4 regions of the Isoptericola sp. NPDC056573 genome follow, and region 2 is predicted to be linked to each of the others. Evidence: riboswitches for the same ligand, from Rfam matches in the RefSeq annotation. Region 2 holds a riboswitch; each other region holds the start of a gene.

Region 1 (4,159 bases), on a different contig from region 2:
AGCAGCCCGAGGGCCACGAGCACGAGGGCGTTCACGCGCCCCAGCGCGCCGGTCACGCCGCCACCGTCGCTCGCTCGCTCGTCGCGCCGCCGAGCCGCACCTGGTGCCCCGCGAGGGCGACGAGGTGCGCGTCGTGGGTGCTCGCCGCGACGGTGGCGCCGTGCCGGGCCGCGGCGCGGGCCCACCCGGCCACCGCCGCCCAGGTCCCCCTGTCCTGGCCGACGGTCGGCTCGTCGAGCAGCACGAGCCCCGGCCGGTGCGCCAGCGCCGCCGCCAGGGCGAGCCGCCGCTGCTCGCCGCCGGACAGCCGGAACGGATGCGCGTCGGCGAGGTGGTCGAGGCGCAGCAGCGCGAGCACGGCGTCCACGTCCACCCGGACGCCGAGGCGCCGGCCGGTGAGCTCCACCTCGTCCCGCACGCGCAGCGCGAGCAGGCCGTGCTCCGGGTGCTGCGGCACCCACCCGCAGGACCGCGCGAGCTCCTCCGAGCGGGCCGTCCGCCCCGGGACGCCCCGCACCTCGCCGGCCGTCGGCCGCAGGTGCCCCGCAAGAGTGGCGACGAGCGTGGACTTCCCCGCCCCCGAGGGCCCCGTGACGGACGTGAGGCGGCCCGCGGGCAGCCGCGCGGCCACGCCGTTGAGGGCACGCGTCGTGGTGCGACCGCGCAGGCCGCGGGTCACCAGGTCGACGCGGAGGCCGGCGACGACGACGTCCGGCCCGGGCACGTCCGGCGCCACCAGCGCCGCGGGAACGGACAGCGGGGACGGCGCCGCCACGCCGGGCAGCCAGACGCCGGCGCGCGTCAGGTCGTCCCGCAGGGCGGACGGGACGTCGCGCAGCGCGGCGGGCGCGACGTCGTGCGTGACCCGGCCGCCCGGTCCGAGCACCACGACGCGGTCCAGGTGCTCGAGCCACGGCCCGACGTGGTGGTCGACCACGACGAGGGACGTGTCCGAGCCCTCCAGCGCGCCGACGACGGCGGCGCGCACCTCGGCCGCCGCGGCGGGGTCGAGCATCGCGGTCGGCTCGTCCAGGAGCAGCAGGCCCGGCGCGCTCGCCAGCGCCCCGGCGAGCGCGAGCCGCTGCAGCTCGCCGCCCGAGAGGGCCGACGTCGGCCGGTCGGGCGGGTGGCGCAGCCCGACCCGGTCGAGAGCCTCCCCGGCCCGGCGCCAGATCTCGTCCCGCGGCAGGCCGGCGTTCTCGGGGCCGAAGGCGACGTCCCGGCCGATCCGGGCCGCGACGACCGCGGAGCCCGGGTCCTGCGGGACGAGCCCCACCCCGCCGTCCACGTGGACGGTCCCGGACAGCTCGCCGGGCAGCGGGTCGCCCAGCACGCCCGCCAGGGCGTGCAGCACGGTCGACTTGCCCGCCCCGCTGGGACCGACCAGCCCCAGGCGCTCCCCCGCGCCGACGGTGAGGTCGAGGCCCTCGATCGTCGGGGCCCGGCGCCCGGTGGGCCGCCAGCACAGCCCTCGCACGCGCGCCCGGACGTCGTCGTGCGCCACGCCGTCAGGCCGGCGCGCGGTCGACGGCACGGTCGGCGGCGCGGTCGGCGAGGTCGCGACCCGGGCCGAACGCGTCGAGCACGCCCGCCCGCGCGAGGGCGCGCACGAGCGCCGCGCCCCCGAGGCCGGCGAGCAGCGCGCCGGAGAGCGCGAAGAGGCCCAGGTACGCCAGCCGGAAGCCCCACTCCCAGTCCGGGTAGTACGCGAACCACTCGTACACGGCGCCGCACGCGCCCGCCGCCGCGCCCGCCAGGGCCGCGACCGCGGCGCCGAAGCGCCGGTAGAGGAACAGGGCGAGGACGAGCTCGGCGCCGAAGCCCTGGACGACGCCGGAGACGATCGCCGAGAAGCCCCAGCCGGCGCCGAGCAGCGCCTCGACGCTCGCGGCGACGACCTCGGTGAGCAGCGCCGCGCCCGGACGGCGGACGATGAGGCCGCCCAGCACGCCGCCGAGCAGCCAGCCGCCCCCGAGCAGCCCGGTGGCCGGCGGGAAGGCGACCGCCAGCCCGGCGGAGAGCAGGTGGTAGAGCTGGGTCCAGCCCCAGAAGACGACACCGACGGCCACGCCGAGCATGGCCACGGTGACGAGGTCGACGGTGCGGTACCGCAGGGACGCGCTGCGCGCGAAAGTGGGCGCGGACATTCCAGGTAACTCCCTTCGCCGGTGCTAACCGGAGCAGGTTCCAAGGGTCTGCGGCTGTGCCCGCACTCTCAGCGCCCCTTCGACGGCGCTCCCCTGTCATGGGTGTCTTCAGATGTGACTTCAGGTGTGACTTCACGGCGGCCGACGACGCGGCCGCAGGTCCGACCCTAGGCGACGACGGCGTCGGCGCAAGGGCGTCCCGCACCGTGAAACCCCTGGTCACGCAAGAAGGCCCGGAACCGTGTGGTTCCGGGCCTTCTCGTCGGGGTGGAGCTGAGGGGACTCGAACCCCTGACCCCCTGCATGCCATGCAGGTGCGCTACCAGCTGCGCCACAGCCCCGAGAACCGACTCTCGCGGCCGACGGGCGACCGGGCGATTCGTCTGATTCGGTGCGTTCCTCCGGGCTTGCGCCCCTCGGGAACGTCGATATCTTAGGCAGACTTCGGGCCAGGTTCCAAATTCCAGTCCGGCCCCGCCTGCCAGCGGTCCAGGGGGTACCCCGCGCCCACGTTGTGCGCCACGAGGCGCCAGGCGGGCACGGCACCCTCGCCCGCACGGTGCAGGTGCGACCAGTGCACGTTATGCATCCCCGACAGCCCGCGCCACGTGGTCGGGTCGAGCCCGAGCAGCGCCGTCACCGCCAGCGAGATGGCGGCGCCGTGCGACACGACGACGAGCGTCGCGTCGTCGTCCAGGTCGCCGGCATGCTCGGCCAGGGCCTCGGCCATGCGCTCCGCGACCGCCGCCTTCGTCTCGGCCCCCGCGCCCACGGGCTCCGCGCCCAGGCGCCAGGCGGCGTACTCCTCGGGCCAGCGCTCCTGCAGCTCCGCGCCCGTGAGGCCCTCCCAGGCGCCGAAGCCGCGCTCGCGCAGGCGCTCGTCGGTGACCAGGGGCTGCCCGCCGAGCGCGTCCGCGTACGCGGTCGCCGTCTCGACGGCGCGCCCCAGGTCGGACGACACGATGCGCGTCGCGCGGTGCGACGACGCGAGCGCGGAGCCGCCCTCCGCCGCCTGCCAGCGCCCGACCTCGTCGAGCGGGATGTCGATCTGCCCCTGCAGCCGCAGGGACGCGTTGTAGGCGGTGCGGGCGTGCCGCAGCAGGACGACGGTGCCGGCCGTCACCGCTCGTCGCCCGCGAGACGGATCGCCCCGTCGCCCCCGCCGTCGCCGTACTCGGCGGCGGCCGCCGCGCCGTCACCGCCGCGCGCGTCCTCCGGCAGCTCCACCGCCGGGCAGTCCTTCCACAGCCGCTCGAGCGCGTAGTACACGCGGTCCTCGGCGTGCTGCACGTGGACGACGACCTCCCCGAAGTCCAGCAGCACCCACCGCGCCTGCGCCTTGCCCTCCCGACGGATCGGCTTGGAGCCGGCGAGGAACATCGCCTCCTCGACGGCGTCCACGATCGCCGAGACCTGGCGCTCGTTCGTGCCGGAGGCGATGAGGAACACGTCGGTGAGCACGAGCTGGTCGCTCACGTCCAGCGCGATGATCTCCTGCGCCTTGCGGTCCGACGCGGCCCGGGCGGCGACGACCGCCAGCTCGACGGCGCGGGGGCTAGCGGTCATGCAGCGGCTCCGGGGTGCTCGTACGTGAGGGAGACGCCGGCCGCGGGCGCGGCGGCGTCGGTGTCCGTCTGGAAGTTGCTGTCGTCGGGCGCCTGGAGCAGCAGCTTCCAGACCAGGAGCCCCAGCACGAACGCGACGACCACGAGGACGATGTAGTGCAGCCAGGTGTATGACGCCTCGGGCTCGTCCCAGTCCTCGTCGTCGTCCTCGTCGTCCAGCGGCGCGGCCGACCGCGCGCGGACGGGCTGCTCCGACGCGACCAGCGCGTCGAACGGGGACGCGGCGGGTCGCTCCGGCGCGGCCGACGGCTGTGCAGGGCCCGCAGCGGGGCGGGACGGCGGCACGGACGCGGGCCGCTCGGTGGTCGGGCTCGCCCAGGGCAGCGGGGGCGCGACCGACGTGGCGGCGGGCGGCGCCGGGCTCGGTGCCGCCTGGGCGGGCGGCGC
Region 2 (4,159 bases):
TGTTGCGGGGGTTGAGCACGCCCAGGCCCGTGCCGATGGGGGCGCCGAGCGGCATGACGGCCGCGCACCCGACGTCCTCGAGACGCCGCGCGAGGATCGGGTCGTCGTTCGTGTACGGCAGCACGACGAACCCGTCGCGCACCAGCCGGTCGGCGGCCTCGACGAGGCCGAGCGGGTCGGGGAGCAGGGTGACGTCGTCCGCGATCACCTCGAGCTTGACCCAGTCGGTGCCGCAGGCCTCGCGGGCGAGCTGCGCCGTGAGCACGGCCTCGGCGACCGAGAAGCAGCCGGCCGTGTTCGGCAGGGCGCGGATGCCCAGCCGCTCCAGCAGGCCCCAGATGCCGCCGTCCTCGGCGCCCGCGCCTCCCGGCCGTACTGCGACGCGGCGCATCGCCACGGTCGTGAGCCCGGTGCCCGACGCGACCAGCGCGTCCTCCAGCGTCATGAGGTTCGACGCCCCGCCCGTGCCCATGACGAGGCGCGAGCCGACCTCCGTGCCGGCGACCACGAGCGGATCGACGAGCGGGTGCGCGAGCGGACGGGACGTGGTCTCGGCGTGCGTGCTGGTCATGCTTCCTCCGTGCTTCGTGGTCAGCCGCCCTGGACGGCGGTGACGATCTCGACCCGGTCGCCGGGCGCGATCCGGGTGCCGGCCCACAGGCCGCGGGGGACGACGGCGTCGTTCACGGCGACGGCGATGCCCTGCACCGAGCCGTCGGCGACGAACGCGGGGACGAGGGTCGCGACGACGGCCTCGACGCCGTCGCCGTGCGGTCCGTCGAGCGGGTAGGTCTCGCCGTTCACGACGGCGGTTGCGGAGGTGGACGGCGTGCTCACGGGAGGGCTCCTTCGGGGGTTGCGGGCGCGAAGCGTCGCGGGTCGGCGGCGGTGAGGGTGTCGAGCGCGTCGTCGGGCGGCGGCGTGCCGGTCAGCGCGGCGAGCACCGCGTCGGCGGTGAGCGGCGCGAGCAGCACCCCGTTGCGTCCGTGCCCGACGGCGGCCAGCAGTCCGGGCACGGCGGTGGCGCCGACCAGCGGCAGGTTGTCGGGGGTGGCCGGGCGGGCGCGCGGCGTGACGTCGACCAGCGCGGCCTCGTCGATCCCGGGCACGAGGGCGCGGGCGTCGCGCAGCAGCGCGAACACGCCGCCCGCCTCGGCGCGGCGGTCGTCCGGCCGCTCCTCGCTGGTGGCGCCGACGACGATCTCCCGGTGCCCGGGCCCGCTGCCCGGGCCGGCGCCGGTGCCCGGGCCCCGCGGCACGAGGTACACCGGCCGGCCCTGCACCGTGCCGCGCACCACGTGCTCGAGGGCGAGCCCCGGCCCGGCGTCCAGGCGCAGCGTCACGCCCTTGACGGGCCGCACCGGCACGCGCACCTCCGGCACGCCGTCGAGCAGCCCCGCGGGAGGGACGGCGCCGGCCGCGAGGACCACGGCCCCGGCGGCGTGCCGCACCCCGGCGGCGTCGTGCGCCGCGACCACCCGGCCCGCGGCGTCCCGCTCCAGGCGCACGGCGGCGCGGCGGACGACCGTGCCGCCCGGCGCGCGGGTCAGCGCCTCGAGGAGTGCCGCGTGCGTGCCCCGCGGGTCGACGGCCAGGTCGCCCTCGACGCGGGCCGCCCCGGCGAGCCGCGGCCCGAGGTACGGCTCGCGGCGCCGGGCGTCGGCCACGGAGACCTCCGCGGACGCGAGGCCCCACTCCCGGTGCAGCGCCAGCACGCGACGCAGGAGGGCGAGGTCGTCGGCGTCGTACGCGACGGCGAGCGACCCGGCACGCAGCAGCGGGACGTCGCGACCGGTCGCGGCGGCGAGGTCGACGGCGAACGCGGGCCAGCGGGCGGCCGACGCGAGGTTGAGGCGCGCGAGGTCCCGCTCGCCGAAGTCCGCCTCGCTGACGGCCGCGAGCATCCCCGCGGCCGCGCGGGTGGCGCCGTCGCCGGGCGACGGGTCGAGCACCGTGACGGCGAGGCCGGCGTCCGCGGCCCGCCAGGCCACCGCGAGACCGACGATCCCGCCGCCGACGACGACGACGTCGGAGGGGGTGGCGGACGGACCGGTGGACGTGGGCATGTGCGCTCCCTTCGCTGGCATGACCCAGATCAGGTTCGACGGTCGGCTCCTACGCCCTCTCAGCCCCGAGCGGGGCTCCCGTGCGCGGCCACTGTAACCCGGGCCGTGGTTACCCTGGCCGGCGTGACCACGACCACCCCCGACCACGATGCCGCCGCCGGCCCGACCCGCGCCCGCCTCGCCGACGCCCGCCTGTACCTGTGCACCGACGCCCGCGAGGACCGGGGCGACCTCGAGGACTTCCTGCACGCGGCGCTCGCGGGCGGGGTGGACGTCGTGCAGCTGCGGGACAAGACGCTCGACGTCGCGCGCGAGCTCGAGCTGCAGGCCGTGGTGGCCCGCGTCGCCGCGGAGCACGGCGCGCTCTGGGCGGTGAACGACCGGGCCGACGTCGCCGGGCTGACCGGCGCTCCCGTCGTGCACATGGGGCAGCGCGACCTGCCCGTGCCGGCGGTCCGGTCGCTGCTCGGGCCGGGCCCGGTGCTGGGCCGCTCCACCCACTCCGCCGCGCAGGCGGCCGAGGCCGAGGCCGACCCGGACGTCGACTACTTCTGCGTCGGCCCGCTGTGGGCCACGCCCACCAAGCCCGGCCGTGCGGCCGTCGGGCTCGACCTGCTGCGCGAGGTCGCCGCGACCCGCCCGACGACGCCGTGGTTCGCCATCGGCGGCGTCGACGCCGAGCGGCTGGACGCCGTGCTCGACGCCGGTGCGTCGCGCGTCGTCGTCGTGCGCGCGATCACGCAGGCGCCCGACCCCGGGCGTGCCGCGCGCGAGCTGCGGGAGCGGTTGGCCTGACCGCCGACGGCCGGCGCGCCGCCGCGCTGTCGAGGTGACCTACCCCACCGCGTGACCCGTGGGAAGGGCCCGGGAGCGGTACCGTCCGGCGGCTACGATGGCTCGGTGACGTCTCCCGCCACCGACACCCCCACCACCGCCGACCTGGCGCCCACGCCGCGACCGGTCCTCGTCGTCGACTTCGGCGCGCAGTACGCGCAGCTCATCGCGCGCCGCGTGCGCGAGGCCCGCGTCTACTCCGAGATCGTGCCCCACACGTTCACCACCGAGCAGATGCTCGCCAAGAACCCGGCGGCGATCATCCTCTCGGGCGGGCCGTCGTCGGTGTACGCCACGGGCGCCCCGTTCGTGGACCCGGCGCTGTTCGAGGCCGGCGTGCCGGTGCTCGGCATCTGCTACGGCTTCCAGGCGATGGCGCAGGCGCTGGGCGGCACCGTCGCGCAGACGGGGCAGAGGGAGTACGGCGGCACCGAGGTCGAGGTGTGCGAGGCGGGCGTGCTGCTGGCGGGCTCCCCCGACCACCAGACCACCTGGATGAGCCACGGCGACTCCGTGCACGCCGCGCCGGAGGGCTTCCAGGTGCTCGCGACGTCGTCCGGCTCGCCGGTCGCCGCGTTCGAGGACACCGGCCGTCGCCTGTACGGCGTGCAGTGGCACCCCGAGGTGAAGCACTCGGCGCACGGCCAGGCCGTGCTGGAGAAGTTCCTGTACGAGGGCGCGGGGCTCGCGCCCGACTGGACGCCGGGCAACGTCATCGCCGACCAGGTCGCCGCGATCCGCGCGCAGATCGGCGACGCCCGCGTCATCTGCGCCCTGTCCGGCGGCGTGGACTCCGCCGTCGCCGCCGCGCTGGTGCAGCGCGCCGTCGGCGACCAGCTCACCTGCGTGCACGTGGACCACGGCCTGCTGCGCGAGGGCGAGGTCGAGCAGATCGAGCGCGACTTCGTCGCCTCCACGGGCGTGAACCTCATCATCCGCGACGAGAAGGAGCGGTTCCTGACCGCCCTCGCCGGCGTGAGCGACCCGGAGACGAAGCGCAAGATCATCGGCCGCGAGTTCATCCGCGTCTTCGAGGACGCCCAGCGCGACATCGTCGCCGAGGCGGGCGCCCACGGCGAGGAGGTCAAGTTCCTCGTGCAGGGGACGCTGTACCCGGACGTCGTCGAGTCCGGCGGCGGCGAGGGCGCGGCCAACATCAAGAGCCACCACAACGTGGGCGGCCTGCCCGACGACCTGCAGTTCGAGCTGGTCGAGCCGCTGCGCACCCTGTTCAAGGACGAGGTCCGCGCGGTGGGCCG
Region 3 (4,159 bases), on a different contig from region 2:
CACCGCCGCCGAGCGCAGGTCGAGGAACTGGGTGGTGCGCGTCCAGATCTCCGTCTCGATCGTGCCGTAGCGCAGGCCGCCGAGCACCAGCACGACGCCGAACGCCGTCGCGCAGAACAGGAACACCACCGCGGCGGCCGACGCGATCGCCGGGCCGAGCGCCGGCAGCGTCACGGTGCGGAACGCGCGCCAGGGCGTCGCGCCGAGCGCGCGGGCGGCCTGCTCGGCGCGCGGGTCGAGGCGCTCCCACATGCCGCCGACCGTGCGCACCACCACCGCGTAGTTGAAGAACACCAGGGCGAGCACGATGCCGGCGAAGCTCTCCTCCAGGTGCGCCCAGCCGAGCAGGCCGCCGGGGGCGAAGAGCGCGCGGAACGCGACGCCGACGACGACGCTGGGCAGCACGAACGGCACCGTCACCAGACCCCGCACCAGCGTCCGCCCGGGGAACCTGCACCGGTACAGCACGTACGCGCCCGGCAGGCCCAGCAGCACCGACAGCAGCGTGCCGGTGAGCGCCTGGGCGAGCGTCTGCCCGACGATCCGCCACGTGCGCTCCTGGGACAGCACCTCCGCGAAGCCGGACAGGTCGAGCGTGCGCCCCGCGGTGGTCTCGGTGAAGAACCCCTGCAGGACGAGCGACACCACCGGCCACGCGAAGAAGACCGCGAGGAAGCCCAGCGGCAGCACGACCGCGGCACCCCAGCCCAGCCACGCGCCCCACCGGTCGGCGCGCCACCGCGCCGCCCGGGAGGCCGGGCGGGCGGCGCTGCGCGGGGCGTGCGGCACGGGGCGCGTCAGCCGACGACCGTCGCCGTCCACTGCTCGATCCACTCGTCGCGGTGCGCGGCGACGTCCGCGGGCGCCACATCGAACGGCTCGTCGGCCAGGGGGGCGAACTGCTGCCAGTCGGCGGGCAGCTCCACGTCCGGGTCGGCGGGGTACATGTACATCTGGCCGGGCACGTCGGCCTGGAACTCGGGCGAGGTGAGGAAGTCGACCAGCTGCTTCGCGCCGTCCGGGTTCTCCGCACCGGCCAGCACCCCCGCGTACTCGACCTGCCGGAAGCAGGTGTCGAGCATCGCGCTGGTCGTCGAGGACGTCCCGTCGTCGCTCACGGTGAACGCGGGCGACGTCGCGTAGGACAGCGCGATCGGCCGCTGCCCGCCCTCACCGGCGCCGGAGAAGTCGACGTAGTACGCGTCCTCCCAGCTCTCGGCGACCTTGACGCCGTTGTCCCGCAGGTCGGCCCAGTAGGCCTCCCAGCCGTCCGTGCCGAAGGCTCCGATCGTCGCGAGCAGGAACGCGAGGCCGGGCGACGACGTCGCGGGGTTGGTGACTACGGTGAGGTCCTGGTACTCCGGCTTCGCGAGGTCCTCGAGCGTCGTCGGGGGCGTGACGCCGTGCTCGTCGAACCAGCCGTCGTCGAGGTTCATGCAGACGTCGCCCACGTCGACCGGCGTCAGCGTGCCGGCCAGGTCGGCGGGCGCGTAGGCCGCGACCTCCGGGGCCAGGTCGGCGGGCTGGTACTCCTCGAAGACCCCGGCGTCGACGGCCCTCGACGCATAGGTGTTGTCCACACCGAAGACGACGTCGCCCAGCGGCGCGTCCTTGGTGAGCACGAGCTGGTTCACCAGCGTGCCCGCGTCGCCCGGTGCCACCTGCTCGACGGTGAGGCCGGACTCCTTCTCGAACGCGGCCAGCACCTCGTCGGAGACGGCGAACGAGTCGTGGGTGACGAGCGTGACCGTGCTCGACGCCCCGCTCCCCTCGTCCGCCGGCGTCCCGCCGCCGCACGCCGCCAGCAGCGGCAGCAGCGCGACGGCCCCGACCGCTGCTGCCGCGCTCCTGGTCCTGGTCGTGGTGCTCAGCGTCATGCTGTCCTCCTCAAGGTGCGAGAAGGGGGTCCTGCGGGCGCCCGGCACCGTCGTGGTGCTGCCGTCCGCAGGGAACGAGATTCCCGACTTCCTCCACCGGTGCTAACCGGGTCAGGTTCGAGGGTCTGCGGCGGTCCGCACTCTCAGCGCCGGTGGGCGCTCCCCTGTCGTATCAGCACGAGCCTACCCGTCGACACCGCGCTACCGTGGTCCCGTCCTCGGCCTCGGGGTGTGACGTGCCTGACGTGCCGTGACACCGCCCGTCGGCCGTGGACGCCGGACCAGGACGACGCCCCGGCGGTAGCACGCCGGGTCAGACCGAGGGAGAGCACGTGACGGACACCGAGCAGCCGCTGGGCGTGAAGGTCGGCACGGTGGTGCTGACGATCGCCGCCGGATGGGTCGCGCAGAAGCTGATCGGGGTGGTCTGGGAGCGGGCGACGGGCAACGTGGCGCCCACCGACCTGGACGACGACGAGCTCTCCATCGTGCAGGCGGTCACCTTCGCGGCCGTCTCGGGCGGCGTCGCGGTGCTCGCGAAGCGCCTCGCCCGCCAGGGCGCCGGGCGCGCGGCTGCCCGGTTCGTCTCGGGCCGCTGACCCGCCGATTCCCCGCGCGGTCCCGTCAGTGGCTCGCGCGGGGACGACGGCGGGCCAGCTGCGCGTCGTGGCCGTGCGGTCGGTCCACCGGCCGCACGGCGGCGAGCGCGCTGCTCAGGCGGTCCGCCGCGTCCTTCGCGGGCGGTGCCGACCGGACCACCTCCGCCGCCGTGAGCGCGGCGTCCCGGTCCCCGACCGGTCGCGCGAGCTCCTTCATCACCTGCTCCCCCGCCGACTGGGCGGACACGCCGACCTGCGCGCCCGCGTCGGCGAGGACCTCGGTGGCCACCGACTCGTCCACGCCGCAGACGGCCATGATGGCGCCCTTGGCCTGCTCCGCGGCCGCGGCGGCGACGAACGCGCGCGAGACGGCGCGGTGCGCCTCGCGCTCCAGCGCGTCGCGCACGACCGGGCTCGCGTCGATGACGTAGCCGACGATCTGCGACGACGCGCCGTCGCTCCCGTGCCGCCCCTGACCCGTGACGACGACCGTGTGCGTGCGCCCGTGGTCGTCCACGACGCGGTGTGCCCCCGAGAACGGCCGCCCGGCACCCAGTGCGACCACCGCCGTGCGGGAGAGCCGCTCACGGTCGTCCGGGTGCAGGTGGGCGCGCAGCACCTCGGGCCCCGGCGCGACGGAGCCGGGCTCACGCCCGAAGATCCGGAACACCTCGTCCGACCACCACCACTCCCCCGTGGCGACGTCGACCCGGTACCGGCCCACGAGCAGCTGGCTCCCGGCACCCAGCAGCTCCGCGAGGGCGACGAGCTCGCGGCGCGGTGTGTCGTTGGGCGTGCTGGACATCGAGGACCACCCCCAGTGCCGTGCAGCTGGGTCCGGCGCGCAGTTCTCCTGGCTCCACCACGGTACCGGGACGGCACGACACCGCCACCGCACGGCGGGTGACGTGCGGTGGCGGTGCTCGGTGGTGCTGTCGGCGCCCGTGACGGGTTCGGACCGTCAGGCGACCGTCGTCGCCGCCGCCTCCGGCTGCTCGCCGGCCGCCTCGGCCCGCTCCTCCGCGACCGCCTTGCGGTGCTGGCCGAAGGAGTAGACGACCGCGGCGGCCCAGCCCACGGCGATGATCGCGAGCACCAGGGTGCGCACGCCGTCGCTCACCGGGAACGAGTCGAGGGACAGCAGGGTCCGCACGTTGGTGAGGACGATGATCCCGCCGACGGCGGAGCCGAGGACGCGCGGCGGCACCAGGCGGACGAGCCACGCGGCGATCGGCGCGGCGATCAGGCCGCCGATGAGCAGCGCGAGGGCCCAGGACGGGTTGATGCCCGCGGTCCCGAGACCGAAGAGGAACCCGAGGCTCGCGGCCACGGCCACGAAGAACTCGCTGGTGTCGATCGAGCCGACCACCTTGCGCGGCTCCATGCGGCCGCTCGCGAGGATGGCGGGCGTGCCCACCGGGCCCCAGCCGCCACCACCCGTGGCGTCCATGAACCCGGCGACCAGCCCGAGCGGGGTGAGGAACCGCTTGCGGAGCGGCTGCCCGAGACGGTCCGTACGCAGCCCGCGGAGCGTGAACCGCAGCAGCACGTACAGGCCCAGACCCAGCAGCAGGATCGACATCAGCGGCTTGGCGATCTCGGTCGACAGCCACGAGAGGAAGGTCGCGCCGGCGAACGCGCCGATGGCACCGGGGATGCCGATCTTGATGACGACCTTCCAGT
Region 4 (4,159 bases), on a different contig from region 2:
GTGCCGGTGCCGGTGCCGGTGGCGCGGGTCCGCGCCAGGGCGGCGACGCCCGTGACGGCGCCGACCAGCCCAAGACCGAGGCCCGCCGCGCCGAGCGCCAGCGGGAGGGTGCCGGAGGCGTCGTCGTCGGCCGCCGCGTCCGTGCCCGCGTCTGTGCCCGCGTCTGCGCCGGCGTCGGCGGCCGAGTCCGTGGCGCCGGCTGCCGACGCCGTGCCGTGGCCGCCGTCCTCGGCCGCCGGGAGGACCTGCAGGACGGGTGCCGGGAGGTCGGGCTCCGCGTCGCCGGTCGCCTCCTGGTCCCAGGCGACGACCTCGCCGTCGGAGTACGTCTGTGTGGCGGGCAGGGCGATCTCCCCGACGCCGTCCGGGACGGCACCGGCGGACACGGTGAACCGGAGGAACTCGCCCGGAGCGATGCCGGCGTCGGCGTCGTCGGCGGTCCACTCGATGCTCGCCGGCGCCTCGGTCACGGTGGTGCCGTGCACCTCGACGGGCTCGGGCAGGGGCGCCTGGGTGACCTTCGCCGTCCAGCCCGGCACGGGCTCCACGGACACGCTGGTGAACGGGGTGTCGGTGGGGAGGTCGACCTTCACGGCGGTGGTCGAGGCCTCAGCGGACTCGTTCGGGACCTTGAAGGTGAGGGTGGCGTACGACCCGGCCTCGGCCGCGTCGGGGGTCACGGTCACGTGCGCGGAGGCCGCGGCCGCGCCGAGGACGAGGGCCGGCACGGTGAGGGCGGCGGCGCCGGCGAGGCGGCGCGCGCGGAGGGCAGGGGTGAGGGCAGGGATGGTCCTGGACATGGGTGTGCTGCTCCTGGTGCTCAGGGGTGGTCAGGGGTCGTCGGACGACGAGGGACCCGCCCCCGTCCGACGACGGACCAGGGCAGGGTCAGGCGGCGCGCACGAGGGCGCCCGGGAGCAGCGGGGGGCCTCGTGGCGGGGTGCGCCGGACGGCGCGGGCCCGGAGAGGGTGCCAGGTGCGCCCGACGACGACGGCGGGCTCGCGGACGACGGGCGGCGCCGCCGGGCCCAGCACGAGGACCGCGACGAGCCGCAGCTGACCCGCGACGTTGACGGCCGCTCGGTCGCCCGCCGCGAGCAGCAGGGCGGTGAGCAGCACCGCGGCAGCGTGCGCGGCGAGCATCCAGGACGTCGTCCCGGGGTCGTCCGCGCGGTGCAGGTGCAGCCCGCTGCCGGTCGCGGGCCCGAGGGAGCCCGGGCCCAGCGCGTGCAGGGCGTGCCCGTCCGACGCGGCCCCGGGCGTCGAGGGCAGGGGCGAGGCCAACGGCGAGGCGTCCGTGCCCGCCGCGCCGAGCACGGACAGGGTCGTGTGCTGCACGAGCTGGAGCGCGACCATCGCGGGGAGCAGGCGGGGGAGCGTCAGCCGGCGGCGGGCGGTCCACACCGCGAGCGGCGCCGTGAGCGCCACGACGACGAGCCAGGCGAGGGGTGCCCCGGGGAGCGCGCCGCCGGCCAGGAGGTGGGCGGCGGCCGCGATGCTGAGCGTCGTGCCGGCGACGAGGAGCTCGCGCGCACGACGGACGACCACGGGCACCCCCGCACCCTACCGCGCCGCGAACAGGCCGCGGGCCTGCGGCGCGAGGGCCTGGCGAGGCGCGGCGTGACGCCGACACGCGCCGCGGGACGCCGCCCGCCGCCCGCGCGGGCCTGGGCTACGGTGGGCGGCACGACACGGGGTGCGTCCCGACCGGTCATCGCCGCGACATCGTCACGACGACGTCGCGACCCGGCCGGCGGGCGCTGAGAACACACCCGTCGAACCTGATCTAGCTCGTACTAGCGAAGGGATGTCGACATGAGTGCGCGCGCACCTGAAGACAGCTCTGCCGGCAGCGCCGGCTCCACCGCCCCTGCTCTCGCGGCCCCGGCGCCGACGAGGGGCAGTCGCCCCCGCGTCCTGGCCGTCGCCGGGTCCGACCCGTCCGGGGGCGCCGGGATCCAGGCGGACCTCAAGTCGATCGCGGCCGCGGGCGGCTACGGGATGGCGGCCGTCACGGCCCTGACCGTGCAGAACACGCGGGGGGTGCGCGACGTGCACGTCCCGCCCGCCGCGTTCCTGGCCGCGCAGCTCGACGCCGTCACCGACGACGTGGCCGTCGACGCCGTGAAGATCGGGATGCTCGCCTCGGCCCCCGTGGCCCACGCCGTGGCCGCCTGGCTCGACGCCCTGCCGCCCGGCGCGACGGGCGCGCGACCCGCCGTCGTCCTGGACCCGGTGATGGTCGCCACGAGCGGGGACCGCCTGCTCGACCCGGCGGCCGAGGACGCCGTGCGGGACCTGCTGTCCCGGGTGGACGTCGTGACGCCGAACCTGCCCGAGCTCGCGGTCCTCGCGCAGGAACCGTCGGCCGCGGACTGGCCCGCCGCGCTCGAGCAGGCGCGACGCCTGGCCTCCCGGCACGGGGTCCTGGTGGTGGCGAAGGGCGGCCACCTGGGCGCCTCGGGGACGGGCGCGACGGGGGCGGGGGCCCCGGACGCGCTCGTCGGGCCGCAGGGCGTGCTGGCGGAGCTCCCCGGGCCGCGCCTGACCAGCACCTCCACCCACGGCACCGGCTGCTCGTTGTCCAGCGGCCTGGCCGCGCGGTACGCGCGCACGGGGGACTGGGCCGAGGCGCTGCGCGGCACGAAGGCCTGGCTGACCGCGGCGATCCGGGCCGGGGAGGCCCTGCGCGTCGGCGGCGGGAACGGTCCGGTCGACCACCTGGTGGGGCTGCGCGCCGGCGTCGCGGAGCCGCTCGCGCCGTCCGGTGCGGGCGGGGCTCCAGGACAGGGCGGAGCACCAGGTCAGGACGGGGCGGAGGACGTCGTCTCCCGCTGGTGGGACGACGCCGCGGGCGTGCGCGCCGCGATCGACGACCTGGCGTTCGTCCGGTCGCTGGGCGACGGGACGCTCGACGCCGACCACTTCCGCACGTACCTGGAGCAGGACGCGCTCTACCTGCGGGACTACGCGCGCTGCCTCGCGCGGGCGAGCGAGCTGGCTCCCACGCGGGCCGAGCAGGCGTTCTGGGCCGGCGGCGCGCACGGCGCGCTGGTGACCGAGCTCGACCTGCACACCCGCTGGCTGGGCGGGGAGCCGCAGGACGTGCCCGCCAGCCCCACGACGGCCGCGTACCTCGACCACCTGCGCGCGGCCGGCGACGACTACGCGACCCTCGTCGCCGCCGTCCTGCCCTGCTACTGGATCTACCAGGACGTGGGGGAGCGGCTGGCCGCCCGCGACCACCCGGGTCACCCGTACGGGGCGTGGCTGGGCACGTACGCGGACGACGCGTTCGCGGACGCGACGCGCGAGGCCGTCGCGATCCTGCGCCGCGCCGCCGCGGCGGCCGACCCGGTCACCCGGGACCGGATGGCGGCGACGTTCCACGCGGCGTGCGAGCACGAGCTGGCGTTCTTCGACCAGACCGGGGCACCCACGGTCGAGCCCACGGTCGGGCGCGTCGCGGTGGGCTGACCCGGTCCACCGCGGCCCGTCCGGGTCCCGCCGTCGTGCGCGACGGCGGGATCCCGCGGCGGTAAGCGGTGTCCCGAGCTCGGGGCGCACCGCGTGACCGGGGCAAGTGTGTCGGAGGCGAGTGACAGAATAGGTGTGATGCCCGACACGAAGCGCACTTCGCGCAGCCGCAGCCGAGGCGCCCGCCGCGCCGATCCCTCCGAAAGTCCCAGGAGGAGCACCGCCTCCTCCGCTCCCCGCCGTCCCGTCGCGACCGGCACCCCGCCGGGCCGCGCCGCGGGGCCGCCCGGCCGCACGGGCGCCGCCGCCGCCGGGCCCGCCGTCGCCCCCGCGGGCTCCGAGCTCTCCACGTTCGCGTCGGTGCGCCGGCTCTACCCGTACGTCCGGCCGGCGGTGCCGCGCATGGTCGGCGGCCTCTTCTCCGCGATCGGTGCGAGCCTCGCCGCGCTGGCGATCCCGCGCGTGCTGCAGACCCTGGTCGAGGGCCCGCTCGCCGAGGGTGCCGCCGCCCACGACCTCGGGGCCCTCGTGGTGCCCGTCCTCCTCGTGCTCGTCCTGGGCGTCGCGGAGGCCGGGCTCGTCCTGCTGCGCCGCAACCTCGTGATGTACCCCGGCACGCGGGTCGAGGCCGAGCTGCGGATGGCGCTGTTCCGCCACCTGCAGGACCTGCCCGTCGCGTTCC

What was found. A riboswitch is a leader RNA that binds a small molecule or an ion and turns the genes downstream of it on or off. The one in region 2 is predicted to bind thiamine pyrophosphate.
Region 1: linked by a shared signal. The riboswitch ahead of ACFQ8E_RS08680 (ECF transporter S component) and the one ahead of thiO (glycine oxidase ThiO) in region 2 are both predicted to bind thiamine pyrophosphate.
Region 3: linked by a shared signal. The riboswitch ahead of ACFQ8E_RS15735 (thiamine ABC transporter substrate binding subunit) and the one ahead of thiO (glycine oxidase ThiO) in region 2 are both predicted to bind thiamine pyrophosphate.
Region 4: linked by a shared signal. The riboswitch ahead of ACFQ8E_RS18010 (bifunctional hydroxymethylpyrimidine kinase/phosphomethylpyrimidine kinase) and the one ahead of thiO (glycine oxidase ThiO) in region 2 are both predicted to bind thiamine pyrophosphate.

What each region holds. Positions count from the first base shown of each region.
Region 1 is NZ_JBHTUY010000004.1:256,041-260,199, forward strand. It holds gene ACFQ8E_RS08670 (energy-coupling factor transporter transmembrane component T) at 1-56, opposite strand, end outside; gene ACFQ8E_RS08675 (ATP-binding cassette domain-containing protein) at 53-1,504, opposite strand; gene ACFQ8E_RS08680 (ECF transporter S component) at 1,509-2,147, opposite strand; TPP riboswitch at 2,141-2,252, opposite strand; tRNA gene ACFQ8E_RS08685 (tRNA-Ala) at 2,416-2,488, opposite strand; gene ACFQ8E_RS08690 (histidine phosphatase family protein) at 2,581-3,270, opposite strand; gene rsfS (ribosome silencing factor) at 3,267-3,713, opposite strand; gene ACFQ8E_RS08700 (hypothetical protein) at 3,710-4,159, opposite strand, start outside.
Region 2 is NZ_JBHTUY010000005.1:33,940-38,098, reverse strand. It holds gene ACFQ8E_RS10010 (thiazole synthase) at 1-571, opposite strand, end outside; gene thiS (sulfur carrier protein ThiS) at 592-837, opposite strand; gene thiO (glycine oxidase ThiO) at 834-2,066, opposite strand; TPP riboswitch at 2,056-2,158, opposite strand; gene thiE (thiamine phosphate synthase) at 2,190-2,861, shown strand; gene guaA (glutamine-hydrolyzing GMP synthase) at 2,967-4,159, shown strand, end outside.
Region 3 is NZ_JBHTUY010000008.1:238,597-242,755, forward strand. It holds gene ACFQ8E_RS15730 (ABC transporter permease) at 1-822, opposite strand, end outside; gene ACFQ8E_RS15735 (thiamine ABC transporter substrate binding subunit) at 798-1,877, opposite strand; TPP riboswitch at 1,949-2,053, opposite strand; gene ACFQ8E_RS15740 (DUF4235 domain-containing protein) at 2,210-2,476, shown strand; gene ACFQ8E_RS15745 (PAS domain-containing protein) at 2,502-3,281, opposite strand; gene ACFQ8E_RS15750 (sulfite exporter TauE/SafE family protein) at 3,438-4,159, opposite strand, start outside.
Region 4 is NZ_JBHTUY010000011.1:79,263-83,421, reverse strand. It holds gene ACFQ8E_RS18020 (YcnI family protein) at 1-800, opposite strand, end outside; gene ACFQ8E_RS18015 (hypothetical protein) at 889-1,554, opposite strand; TPP riboswitch at 1,683-1,825, shown strand; gene ACFQ8E_RS18010 (bifunctional hydroxymethylpyrimidine kinase/phosphomethylpyrimidine kinase) at 1,816-3,477, shown strand; gene ACFQ8E_RS18005 (ABC transporter ATP-binding protein) at 3,880-4,159, shown strand, end outside.